One region of the Gilliamella sp. ESL0443 genome, then DNA from elsewhere that is predicted to be linked to it. Evidence: riboswitches for the same ligand, from Rfam matches in the RefSeq annotation. Region 1 holds a riboswitch; each other region holds the start of a gene.
The links. A riboswitch is a leader RNA that binds a small molecule or an ion and turns the genes downstream of it on or off. The one in region 1 is predicted to bind thiamine pyrophosphate.
Positions count from the first base shown of each region.

Region 2: linked by a shared signal. The riboswitch ahead of tenA (thiaminase II) and the one ahead of thiB (thiamine ABC transporter substrate binding subunit) in region 1 are both predicted to bind thiamine pyrophosphate.
Region 3: linked by a shared signal. The riboswitch ahead of thiM (hydroxyethylthiazole kinase) and the one ahead of thiB (thiamine ABC transporter substrate binding subunit) in region 1 are both predicted to bind thiamine pyrophosphate.

Region 1 covers NZ_CP048263.1:1,294,334-1,298,627, reverse strand. The annotation lists gene argS (arginine--tRNA ligase) at 1-1,096, opposite strand, end outside; TPP riboswitch at 1,614-1,722, shown strand; gene thiB (thiamine ABC transporter substrate binding subunit) at 1,763-2,761, shown strand; gene thiP (thiamine/thiamine pyrophosphate ABC transporter permease) at 2,775-4,294, shown strand, end outside.
Region 2 covers NZ_CP048263.1:839,096-843,389, forward strand. The annotation lists gene GYM76_RS03800 (PLP-dependent aminotransferase family protein) at 1-538, shown strand, start outside; gene GYM76_RS03805 (SemiSWEET family transporter) at 938-1,201, shown strand; gene GYM76_RS03810 (hypothetical protein) at 1,604-1,837, shown strand; gene GYM76_RS03815 (DUF1161 domain-containing protein) at 1,973-2,377, shown strand; TPP riboswitch at 2,414-2,502, shown strand; gene tenA (thiaminase II) at 2,555-3,199, shown strand; gene asnA (aspartate--ammonia ligase) at 3,246-4,238, opposite strand.
Region 3 covers NZ_CP048263.1:442,159-446,452, forward strand. The annotation lists gene thiD (bifunctional hydroxymethylpyrimidine kinase/phosphomethylpyrimidine kinase) at 1-753, opposite strand, end outside; gene thiE (thiamine phosphate synthase) at 765-1,406, opposite strand; gene thiM (hydroxyethylthiazole kinase) at 1,406-2,191, opposite strand; TPP riboswitch at 2,243-2,344, opposite strand; gene trkA (Trk system potassium transporter TrkA) at 2,399-3,760, opposite strand; gene trpS (tryptophan--tRNA ligase) at 3,875-4,294, opposite strand, start outside.

The sequences.
Region 1 (4,294 bases):
CAAGTTTTAAGGATTCTGGTACATATTTCGCTTTATGCACGATATCCCAAACTTGTTCTAGATGTTGGTGTTGACGTGAATCGGTATAATATAAAATACGTTCAGCATGAAGTGTTTCGTAACGATATTTTACACAGGCAATGTCGGTTGTTGCATAAAGATAGCCACCATCACGTTTTTGGATAATAACGCCCATTGGTTCGCCTTCTTTATTTTTATATTCATCTAGAAATACGACGATGGCACCGTCACTTTCAACCGCTAATTTTTTCTGTTTTAGATCGGCAACAATGCCTGGTAGCATACTGTTATAGATGCTTTCGCCCATTGTATCTTCAACCGATAAGGTGACATTAAGGCGTTTATATGTGGCAATGTTTTGTGTCATGGTGATATCCACCAGTTTTCGCCACATTTCACGGCAATATTGGTCACCACCTTGAAGTTTTACGACATAATTACGGGCTTTTTCGGCAAAGGCTTCGTCTTCGTCGTAATGTTTTTTAGCTGCGCGATAGAACGATTCTAAATCTGAAAGTTCCATATCGTTGGCATGTTCGTTTTCCATTTTTTCAAGGTAGGCGATTAACATCCCAAATTGGGTTCCCCAATCACCAACATGGTTGGCACGGATAACATTATGACCAAGAAAGCTTAATACTCGGACACTAGCATCACCAATAATAGTTGAGCGTAAATGGCCGACGTGCATCTCTTTTGCTACGTTTGGTGCAGAGTAATCAACCACAATAGTTTGTGGTTTGGCTGGTAAAGTAATATTCAGTTTATCACTATTTAGCGCGACTTCGTTTTGTTCAGCAATCCAACTATCTTTTAAAAAGATATTAATAAAACCAGGACCGGCGATCTCGATTTTATCGGCAATATCATCAATATCAAGATGTTGTAAAACTTTTTCAGCTAATGCTCGTGGTGGCATTCCCAATTTTTTAGCGGTAGACATGATACCATTTGCTTGGTAGTCACCAAATTGGGCTTTAGCTGATTGCTTGATTAAAGCGTCGCAGTTTTTATCAGCACCCGCCATAATCATTGCTTGAGAAACACGTTGTGTTAATAGTTGTTGAATATTCACACTGAACCTAATCGATTAAAATAAAATGCCCAATATAATACTGATAAATTGATAAATTGTCACTGTGGGATTAGTTAAGGACAAGTAAATAGCTGATTCTTTTATAAACGAAAATTTTTTTATTTAGATGTAATCTATCAATTCAATTATAAAATAGATAAAAAAATAAAGAGAAAACAGGTGCCGAAATTTGTTTAACTGCCTGATTATAAATATCCTTCTGCTCTTTTCAACGTTGGTGTTTGCTCAAGACCATCTGCAACAACTCAGATTCACAATTGACAAAATAGTATGATAATAATGGTGAAAATATCTTTTTGGATAAATATGCAAAACTCACTCCCCCCTTAAATAAGCAAGAAATCGATTTTCCGATTACAAATAGGGTTAAGCGGAAATTTTATAAAGCTATCAGTTTGATCAAGCGCAGTTACTCTCTTCTAAAATCGTAGATAAGTTTGCAGGCAACCGTTGAAGGTAACTATTTACAATTATACCTTCACCCTCTAAACTAATGTCGTTCTCAACGGGGTGCCCTAGTGGGCTGAGAGTGTCAGATTGACTGACATAACTCGTCGAACCTGAACTGGATAATGCCAGCGGAGGGATTTGAGTTATTATATCTGCTCAAACCTTTTGTCTTTTACCTATTTCTTTGGAGGCAAAATGTTTTGTAAAAACTTTTTACTACCTGTTATTTTTTTATTTTCACTTTTTAGCCCATTAGCCAATGCAGAACTGCCGACTTTGACGGTTTATAGCTATAATTCATTTATGTCACAATGGGGACCCGGTGAGGCAATCAAAAAAGGGTTTGAAGCCCAATGCAATTGCCAACTTGAGGTTGTGACATTAGGTGATGGTGTGTCGGTTTTAAATCGTATTCGCCTTGAAGGCGATAAAACGAATGCGGATGTTATTTTAGGGTTAGATAACAACCTATTAGAGCAAGCCAAACAAGCGAATATTCTTATTTCTCATCAAATCGCTAAACCCGACAATCTCAACACCAATTGGTGGGATGATAGTTTTATGCCTTATGATTTTGGTTATTTTGCTTTTATCTACAATAATAACAAAGTCAAAAATCCACCTCATTCTTTACATGAACTGGTTGAAAATAAAGCCGGTTGGAAAATCATCTACCAAGATCCAAGAACCAGTACACCAGGACTTGGTTTACTATTTTGGGTAAAAAAAGTTTATGGTGATAAAGCAGCAGAAGCGTGGCAACAAATCGCTAAAAACACGGTGACAGTCACCAAAGGTTGGAGCGAAGCTTATGGTATGTTTTTAAAAGGCGAAGCGGATTTTGTACTTAGTTACAGTACATCGCCAGTGGCACATATCATTAATGAAAACGAGCATCACTACGAAGCAGCTATTTTTGATGAAGGGCACTATCGTCAAGTTGAAGTAGCCGGAATTATTAAATACAGTCAAGAAATTGACCTAGCGCGCCAATTTTTACGTTATTTGCTGACACCTGAAGTCCAACACCAATTTGCTGAGAAAAATGTGATGTATCCGATTATCAAAACGGATCTACCTAATGCCTTTGCGCAAATTAATTCGGTCAATAAATCGTTAGAATTTGAGCCAGCAGAGATTGAAAAACATCAAAAGGCTTGGATTCGAGAATGGCAATCGGCAATTAGTAAATAGATCCGTATCGCCAATGTTGAAATTTAAATCGTTATTACCCGGAATGAGTGCAGCGAGCTTAATACTCATTATTTTAAGCTCGGCACTTATTGCTATTTGGCGATTTGCCTTAGAGTCAGGAAATTTGACGATTTATCTTGATAGTTATGTACTTCATATTGTTTGGATCACTTTTTATCAAGCTTTGTTATCGACAATACTTTCGCTGGCATCAGCAATATTAATGGCTAAGGCGCTCTCCTTTATTGATTTTAAAGGTAAAAAGTTACTGATAAAAATAATGCCAATTACCTTTATTTTACCCGCTTTAGTGGTTGTGACAGGGTTGTTGTCGGTATATGGGCAACAAGGTTTACTGGCTTACATTTGCCAAGTACTGCATATCCCATTTTCATTTCCTATTTATGGCTTGCAAGGTATTTTGTTGGCTCATGTTTTTTTGAATTTTCCTTATGCTTGTGTGCTCTTTTACAAAACATTAAACAGTGTTGCGATAGAACAAAGACAGCTAGCGGCACAACTTAATTTTTCAACATTTACCTATTTTAAATTACTTGAATGGCCGTTACTTCGTAGACAAATATTGCCTATGGCAGCACTTATTTTTATGCTCTGTTTTTCGAGTTTTGCCATAGTGCTTGCATTGGGTGGTGGTCCAAAATATACCACGCTGGAAGTGGCTATTTATCAAGCGGTGCGAGACTTTGATCTATTACAAGCCGCATTACTATCTTGCGTGCAGTTGGTTTGCTGTATTGTTTTTATCAGCTTGATGCAGAAAATAAATAGAAATGATAGAAAGCTGAGTGTTAAATTTAGTCACTCCAACTATCAATTACCGATAACCAATTGGCTAAAAATGATTAGCATGATCATTATCGTAATAGGGGGATTATTTATCCTGTCTCCGATGATTACCATACTTTTTCAAGGTTTCTATTTTTTCCAAATCTCATTACTCACATCGATGTTGCAACAAGCCTTACTCTATTCAATCCTTATTGCTATAGGTTCCGCTATGATAGCGATGTTACTTGGGTTACTTTTGCTATGGACCAATTGCCGACTATTGATTAACCAACAACGTCAATTAAGTAATCGGCTTATGCTGGTTGCCTCACTGATATTAGCCATACCAAACATGGTATTAGCATCGGGATTGTTTTTATTGTTATTTGGTTATAGTCATCACACTGTTTTTATCTGCTTATTAATTATGGTTTGTAATGGGTTAATGGCGCTACCTTTCATCCTTAAAAATTTAGCTACGCCGATGTATGATATTACGGCACGCTATTGGCAATTAACCCAAACCCTTAATATCAATGGATTAACGCATTTTTATTTGGTCGATTTTAAGGGGTTAAAAAGCCTTATGTTGATGAGTTTTGCCCTTGCTGCCATATTGTCATTGGGCGATTTTGGGGTAATAGCTCTGTTTGGCGGGCAGTCGGTGACCACGTTACCTTATTATTTATATCAACAGATATCGCATTATCATTATCAAGAAAGTATCGTGACAGCCGCGATATT
Region 2 (4,294 bases), 460 kb from region 1:
TGTTGAGGATGATGCTTATAGTGGGTTAGCTTTTGATCAAAAGAGTCATATCGACCCGATAAAAAAATATGATACCAGTAATCAAGTTATCTATTTAGGATCATTATCCAAATATATTGGTCGCAACATACGTATTGGTTGGATGATTGCACCGAAAGAAATTATCGAAAAACTAGCCAATATAAGGCATCACATTGACTCAGGATTAAGTATATTACCGCAACTTTTAGCTGAAGAATATTTGACTCATCACTACCAATCCCATCAAGAATGGTTACGCCAGCAATTAAAACAGAAGGCTAACCAACTAATAGATTGGCTTGATGACTATTTTAAAGGTGACATCAATTACCAGATACCCACAGGCGGTTTTCATCTATATGCCCATTTGCCCGTTAGCAGTCAGGCGCAGGAGTTGGCTATTTTAAATCAATTACTAGCAAAGCATATAATAGTGTCACAAGGCACTGACTTTGGGGATCGAGTTGGCGCTATACGTTTAAGTTATGGTCATTTTGCAAAAGATTCGATGAGATAAAGCGAACTAAGTTTTTATTGATTGTTCTAACAGGTATTTGGCGTTAATAAATAGATCATAACTGCTTAGACAAACAAGGCAGGGTTAATCGGTAAACTTCAAATCTCATTATTGGATTGAATCTCAGCTAAATAATCACAAAACTATCAAAAAATCGCGGTTTTTATGCCTTATTAGCTACATTATATGATATAACAATTTGCGTTTGATATAAGGCATTCGTAGCAATAACATTTATTATTAAAAACCATATCCGATTACTTAAAATAGATTCACATAAAAAATCTTATCATTTTATTTACAAAATATTATCTGAAACCACGGTACACCAATATTTAACTCACTTGTTATATATGTTAGATTATTTGCTCCTTTCATATATAAGCAGGTAGGCTGATTTTGAATCTTTCTCCAAAAGCTTTTCACTATTTGGGTGTTATCGCAACACTTGCATCATTAGGAATGTACGTATCGTATATCCCACAAATTATCGACAATCTTCATGGATTTAAAGCTAATCCAACTCAACCTTTAGCGGCAGCAATTAACTGCTCATTATGGGTCTGTTATGGCTTATTACGACAAAAAAAGGATTGGCCAATTGCAATAGCTAATTTTCCAGGAGTATTATTTGGTTTAACCGCGTTTATTACTGCTTTATAAATTCTTGTTTTAACTCCCTTATATTTTCTTTATACAGCATAATATATGCTGTATTTTTTTATAATCACAATTTTTGTGAAATAGGCTAGATAATTGTTACTCAAAAATTGAGAAATCAGAGAAGATTAAAAATTAACCTTGCATATAACTTATTAATTATTATATTGTTATTGAGTTATCAACAGGTTTGTTAAATACTTATCAAATAATAAAGTGAATAATTTAATCGATTAATCTAATTTATCGATTTACTATTGTTATCTAATAGTGATTAGACTATAGTAAAAGTCAGCCTATTTTTTAGGCTGGATTCATCTTCAAAATCTATCAGAATGTTATTTATACAAAGATTAACTAAATTTGATGATTAACAAATGAGTTTTATAAAATAAGGAAATCACCATGGCTGATATTAATCTTTCCGATGATTTGATAAAAGATTTTATCTACTCAATGTACCGTAAAGAGGTATTATTAAATTTAAAAGGTGTGGTTTTGACTGAAGAAGATCGCAAACAACTCCACGCAAAAAGAGACTTTGTAAATCAATTATCTGAAGCCGAATTATCCGATATTCGCTCATGGGTTCTAGATAAATTAAAATTACTCGAAAACCAACACCAAGAGCAGAATTAACTAAAAAATCTATACTAAGCTAGCTTTTTCAAATCTATTGATAAAATTTATTTGCAGCGTTATTCAAAACGATATGGACAGTTTAAACAATCGTTTTATAATGCATCAGTTACTCGATAATCTTAAGGAAAGATCATGAAAAAGTTAGCAGTAGTTTTATTATTAGGTCTCCCAGTTATTGCATCTGCGTCCAATTGTGACGAAATTAGTGCAAATATCGCCGAAAAAATTAAAAATAACGGTGTTAATGAAAATAGCTTCCAATTAAAACTTGTTCCTCAAGGTGAACAAAATATTGAAGGTAAAATCGTTGGATCATGTGATCGAGGTAAACAAAGCATTGTTTATATTCGTACACCATCATCAAAATCAGTTAAAGATGAGCCTGAAACACCTGTTGAAATCACACCACAACCCGTTGAGAGCGACAGCCCTAGTAACGCTCCAGTTCAAACGCCAGCTTCGGCACCAGTAGAAAAAGTTCAAACTCCAGAGCCGACTTCTACAGAATCTCAGGAAACTGAACAAAAAGCAGAATAAACAGAAATTTAAGTAACCATTTTATAAATTTTATAATTTGTTTAACCGGGGTGCTATAGGCTGAGATTATACCCGTTGAACCTGATTCGGTTAATACCGACGAAGGGAGTTTAAAACACGTCTATTATAGAAATCTGTTTAACTCCTTATAGCGAATTTGTCAAAAAAGGAGTCATTATGCCATCATTTAACTCACTGATTGAATCAAGCGAATGGAAACACTATATTCAACATGATTTTGTTCAACAATTAGGAAAAGGCACATTAGACTTAACCTGCTTTCAATACTACCTTAAACAAGATTATCTTTTTTTAATCAACTTTTCCCGAGCTTGGGGACTTGCAGTATATAAAAGTCACGACATTGCTCAAATTCGGCAATCATTAGAGAGTTTAAAAACCATTGTTGAAGTTGAACTCGATCTGCATATTGAATATTGCAAAAAATGGCACATAACTGAATATGAACTAAGCACATTAAAGGAAGCCAAAGCCAATAGTGATTATACACGTTATGTGCTTGATATTGGATTACACGGCGATATATTAGATATACACATAGCAATGGCACCCTGTTTAATTGGGTATGGGATGATTGCCAATTGGATTCAAGGTTGGGACGAAAACAACCCATATCGCTCTTGGATTGAGATGTATGCCAGTAAGGAGTTCCAACAAGCAGTACAAAAAGAAATTGCTTGGATAGAACAACAATTACTTAATATTAGTGAAAACCGATTTAAACAATTAAGCCAAATATTTAAGCAAGCGACGCAATTGGAAATAAATTTTTGGCAAATGGCATTGGATAAAAGTGACTAGTAAACAGCATGTTTTACCAGTTTAGATAAAACATGCTGAGCATGAATTATAAAAGTTGTTGATAGTTTTGCTTGGTTACATCATCCCAAACACTTGCTTGGACTTGCCCAATATGATGTTGTTGTAAAAGCAACATAGTTAGTCGAGATTGTCCAATCCCGCCACCAATTGTCTGTAAAAAATCACCATTAGCTAATGCCTTATGCCAAGCATATTGCAGACGATCTTCATTATTGGTTAATTTTAATTGACGTTTTAACGTCTCAGGATCGACGCGAATACCCATTGACGAAATTTCAAAACCACTATTTAAAACTGGATTCCAAACTAAAATATCACCATTTAATCCTTTAGAACCCATCTCATTATCGCTACTCCAATCATCATAATCAGGGGCGCGCACATCGTGTTTTTCTTTATTTGACAAATCACCACCAATACCGATTAAAAATACTGCGCCTAACTCCTTAGTAATCGCATTTTCGCGCTCTTTTGGTGATAAATTAGGATAACGTTTTAATAACTGTTCACTATCCATAAAAGTGATCGACTCTGGTAAAAAACAAGAAAGATGATATTTTTCTGAAACCACTTTTTCTGTAGCCTTAATAGCACTATAAATCTTCTCTACCGTCTGTTTTAAATAAGCAAGATTGCGATCTTCAGGACGAATCACTTTTTCCCAATCCCATTGATCGACATAAACAGAGTGAATAGGGGAGAGCTTATCTTCATCAGGGCGAAGTGCTTTCATATTGGTATAAATACCTTCACCAACTGGAAAATTATGTTGGCTCAAGATCTTACGTTTCCATTTAGCGAGTGAATGAACCACTTCAAATTGTGCATCAGGAATACTCTTAATATTAACTTGAACCGCCTTCTCAGTCCCAGATAAATTATCCTGAACACCATCACCAATTTGACTCAAAAGTGGGGCTTGAACTTCAATTAGTGATAAATTATTCGCTAATTGCTCAGCAAAAAATTGTTTAACAAAATTGATCCGTTGTTGCTGCTCTTTAAATGATATCGTCATGTCTCATCTCAAAAAGTGAATGGGTTAGTGACGATAAATTAAACTAGAAAACAGAA
Region 3 (4,294 bases), 850 kb from region 1:
ACCAATTTTCAAATTATCTGCATTTTCAATGGCACCTTGTAGGTATTTTTTTGCTTGTTTAACGGCTTCTTCTAACTCATATTTTGGTAGTAGTGCTGCAATAGCTGCCGATAATGTGCAACCTGTACCATGAGTGTTTTTAGTTTGGATACGTGGTGATGCCATTCTGATGATCTTTGTTGGCGTGATTAAATAATCCGGACTTTCTTGACTTGGCAAATGTCCCCCTTTCATTAATACTGCCTGACAGCCTAATTTGAGTAGCTCATAACCCTGTTGTTGCATTTCATCTTCGTTTTGTGCCTCATGACAATCAAGTAATGCTGCTGCTTCTGGAAGGTTAGGGGTGATGATGGTGGCTAATGGTAATAGCAATTCTCGAATAGCGGTAATGGCATCATTTCTCAATAAAGGATGCCCCCCTTTGGCTATCATTACCGTATCAAGAACAATATTGGCAATAGGATTATTGCTTAATAGATGATTAACCGTGGTTACGATCTCTTTATTCATCAGCATACCGATTTTAACGCTATCAATATGGATATCTTGATAAAGTGTGTTAAATTGAGCCTTAACAAATTCGGGTGGCACTTGGTATATGCTATTAACACCTTGTGTACTTTGTGCGGTTAAAGCAGTAATGACTGACATCCCATAAGCGCCAAGCGCTGAAAAGGCTTTTAAATCGGCCTGAATACCTGCACCGCCACTAGGATCGCTACCAGCTATAGTTAATGAAACTGTTGTCATGGTTTAATTTCCTATCTTGCTTGTCTTATTTTTCTAATCAAATCAGATGTGGCCTTAGCAATATCTCCTTGCCCGCAAATTGCGGATACAACGGCAATACCTTCAATGCCAGTTTGAATCACTTCAGTTAAATTGTTTACACCGATACCACCGATCGCAACGGCAGGGCATTGTTTTGCTTTAACAAGTTCAGTCAATTGGGCGATGCCTATTGCTTTTGCTGCATCTTTTTTGGTGGGGGTTGGATAGATAGGGCCAATACCTAGATAATCGACTAGTTGCCAAGGAACGCACTCAAGTTGCGAATAATTAGAGACTGAAAGCCCTATCCATTTATCTTCTCCAATTAATCGTCGTGCAACTTCGACAGATAGATCGCTTTGTCCAACATGAACACCATCGGCATCGACAGCTAAAGCTATATCAATATGATCATTAATCAATAGTGGAACTTGAGTGTCGATTAATACTTCTTTTAAAGCTTGGGCGGCTTTATACCAATTTCTACCTGAATATTCTTGTTCTGAACGTAATTGAACGGCAGTAACACCATTTTCAACTGCAAACTTAGTGGTATTAACCATACCATTTATGCCATCACAAAGTACTGGGTCAAGTACTAAATAGAGTGTTAAATCAAGTTGCTTCTTCATCAAAAATCCTTATTTGTGGTGAAAAGAGAAAGTTGGTCAATAATTGACATAGCAAAAGTACCTAGCCCTTGCTGTTTATTAGCGAGTTCACCCGCTTTTTTCATCATAAAGCAGGCTGAAGCAGTAGCCTTTAAATGATCTTCAGAACTTGCAATCAATGCTGCCACAATCGCAGATAATGAACAACCAGTACCAGTTACTTGTGTTAGCGCGATATCACCCCCAACAATGCTATAAACCTGCTCACCATCTGTGACATAATCGGTCTCACCTGTTATTGCAACAATGGTTTGATATTTCTTGGCTAATAGCATTGCCGCATTTAATGCAGAATCAGTAGAATCCAGTCCATCAGGCCCTTTTGATGATGATTGTTGACCACTTAATGCTAGAATTTCTGAAGCATTTCCTCGAATAACTGTCGGTTTAAATGTTAATAATTGCTTAGCAATTTCAGTACGATATTTCAATGCTGCTCCAACTGCGACAGGATCTAATACCCAAGGAGTTTGATTAGCTTTTGCGGCGGCTAGTAACATGCTTTTAGCGCTGTGACTATTGATCGTACCAATATTAATTAACAAACCATTTGCAATGGCAACAAAGTCCTCAACTTCTTGCTCAGCTACCACCATCGCTGGTGAAGCCCCAATCGCCAAAAGAACGTTAGCGGTGTAATTTTGTACCACATCATTGGTAATACAATGGATTAAAGGTCGCTTCTGATGAACTTGCTCAATAAAAGGAATGGCATCTTGATTTGAAAATAATTTAATGACCGACATATTCTTTCCTTATCTAATAAATAATATTAAGGGAAGAATGTGTCAAAGCGGTAATTAAGACAGAGACTTCCCTACGCTGGCATGATCCAGATCAGGTTCAACGGGTAAATTCTCAGTTTTTTGCTCTAACAAAAAACACCCCGAGTCTAAATAACAAATTTGGATAAAATTGAATCTATTATGAACTGAGTTTAAAAATTAAACAAGTTATTGTAATAATCTTTCTATATCACTAATGGCGCGTCTATCCGGTAAGAAAATTATTAAATGATCGCCATCTTCAATCATTAAATCCGTATTTACTATAATTACATCTTCACCACGAACCACGGCACCAATCGTAGCACCTGAAGGTAATTTTAAACTGTTGATATTTTTACCGACTAATTTTGAATTTTCGGCTTCACCACGAGCAACTACTTCGACAATTTCTGATTCACCTTGGCGTAATGAGACAACTTTAACTACACCTGTTTGCCTAACATGGCTTAGTAGTTCTGAAATAGTGGCATGTTGTGGTGAAATCGCGATATCAATAACACTATCGTTAATCAATTCTAAGTAGGCTTGTCGCTGGATGAGAACGATGACTTTTTTTGCCCCCATTCTTTTTGCCAGCATAGATGACATAATATTGGCTTCATCATCGCTAGTGACCGCCACAAACAGATCGGTTAACTCGACTTGCTCTTGTGATAATAATTCTTGGTCTGATGATTCACCATGTAACACGGTGGTATTCACTAACTGTTCAGCTATTAATTCAGCTTTTTCTGCATTACGTTCAATCAACTTAACTTGATAATCATTCTCTAAACGTTTAGCTAAAGCAATGGCAACGCCACCACCACCGCTAATAATAATACGTTTATAAGGTTTTTCTAGCCGTTGTAGTTCACTGGTTACAGCTTTAATGTTAAGAGGAGGGGTAATAAAATAAACCATGTCTCCAGCTTCAATTAAAGTCGAACCTATTGGGCGAATAAAACGATTTTGACGATAAATAGCAACAACACGCGCTTCGACATGTGGTAAATGCTCTTTAAGTTCGGATAGTTCGCTCCCCACTAACGCACCACCGTAATAAGCGGTTACAGCAACCAAACAGACACGATTATCATAAAACGAAGCAAACTGTAGAGCACCAGGATATTGAACTAATTGGCTAATATGATTTGTAATTAAGTTTTCAGGAGCAATAATATGATCGATGTTGATACAATCTTTATTGAAGAATGGGTATCTTTCATCGTTATATTCAGGAGCACGGATTCTAGCAACTTTTTGTGGAATATTAAACATCACATGCCCAATCTGACAAGCCATCATATTTACTTCATCAGAATTGGTAACGGCAACTAACATATCGGCTGATTCCGCGCCAGCACTCTCTAATACTTGTGGGTAAGATGATTTACCGCAAATGACTTGTAAATCAAAACGCTCTTGCAAAGATTGCAATTTATCATGATCTTCATCAACGACAGTCACATCGTTCTGCTTTTCAGTTACTAGATATTCAGCAAGTGCACTACCAGTTTGGCCTGCACCAAGAATGATAATTTTCATAATAAACCTATTATAATCAAAAGGCCTCAAGCTAACTCATTATTAGAACAATAGAGCTCATATCAATTAAAGCCGTTTGATATTGTTTAGTAATAATCGCAATCTTATTTTAGATTATACAAAACCGATTGCGTCATAAACCTTCTTCAACGTAGGCTCTGCTTTAGCGCGAGCTTTTTGTGCTCCTTCTTGCATAATTGAAAGAAGATAATTTTCATCATCTCGATATTGATGATATTTTGCTTGTAAACCGGTTAACATCTCGATAACTTGATTTGCCACCTCGGTTTTTAGATGACCATACATTTTGCCTTCAAACTCTTTTTCAAGTTCAGCAATCGGCTTACCTGTAATACCTGTCAAAATATCTAACAGATTTGAAACACCGGCTTTGTTTTTTGAATCATAACGTACAACAGGTGGTTCGTCTGAATCGGTCATTGCCCGTTTAATCTTCTTCTCGACATCTTTCGGATTCTCAAGTAAACCAATAACATTGTTACGATTATCATCTGATTTAGACATCTTTTTGGT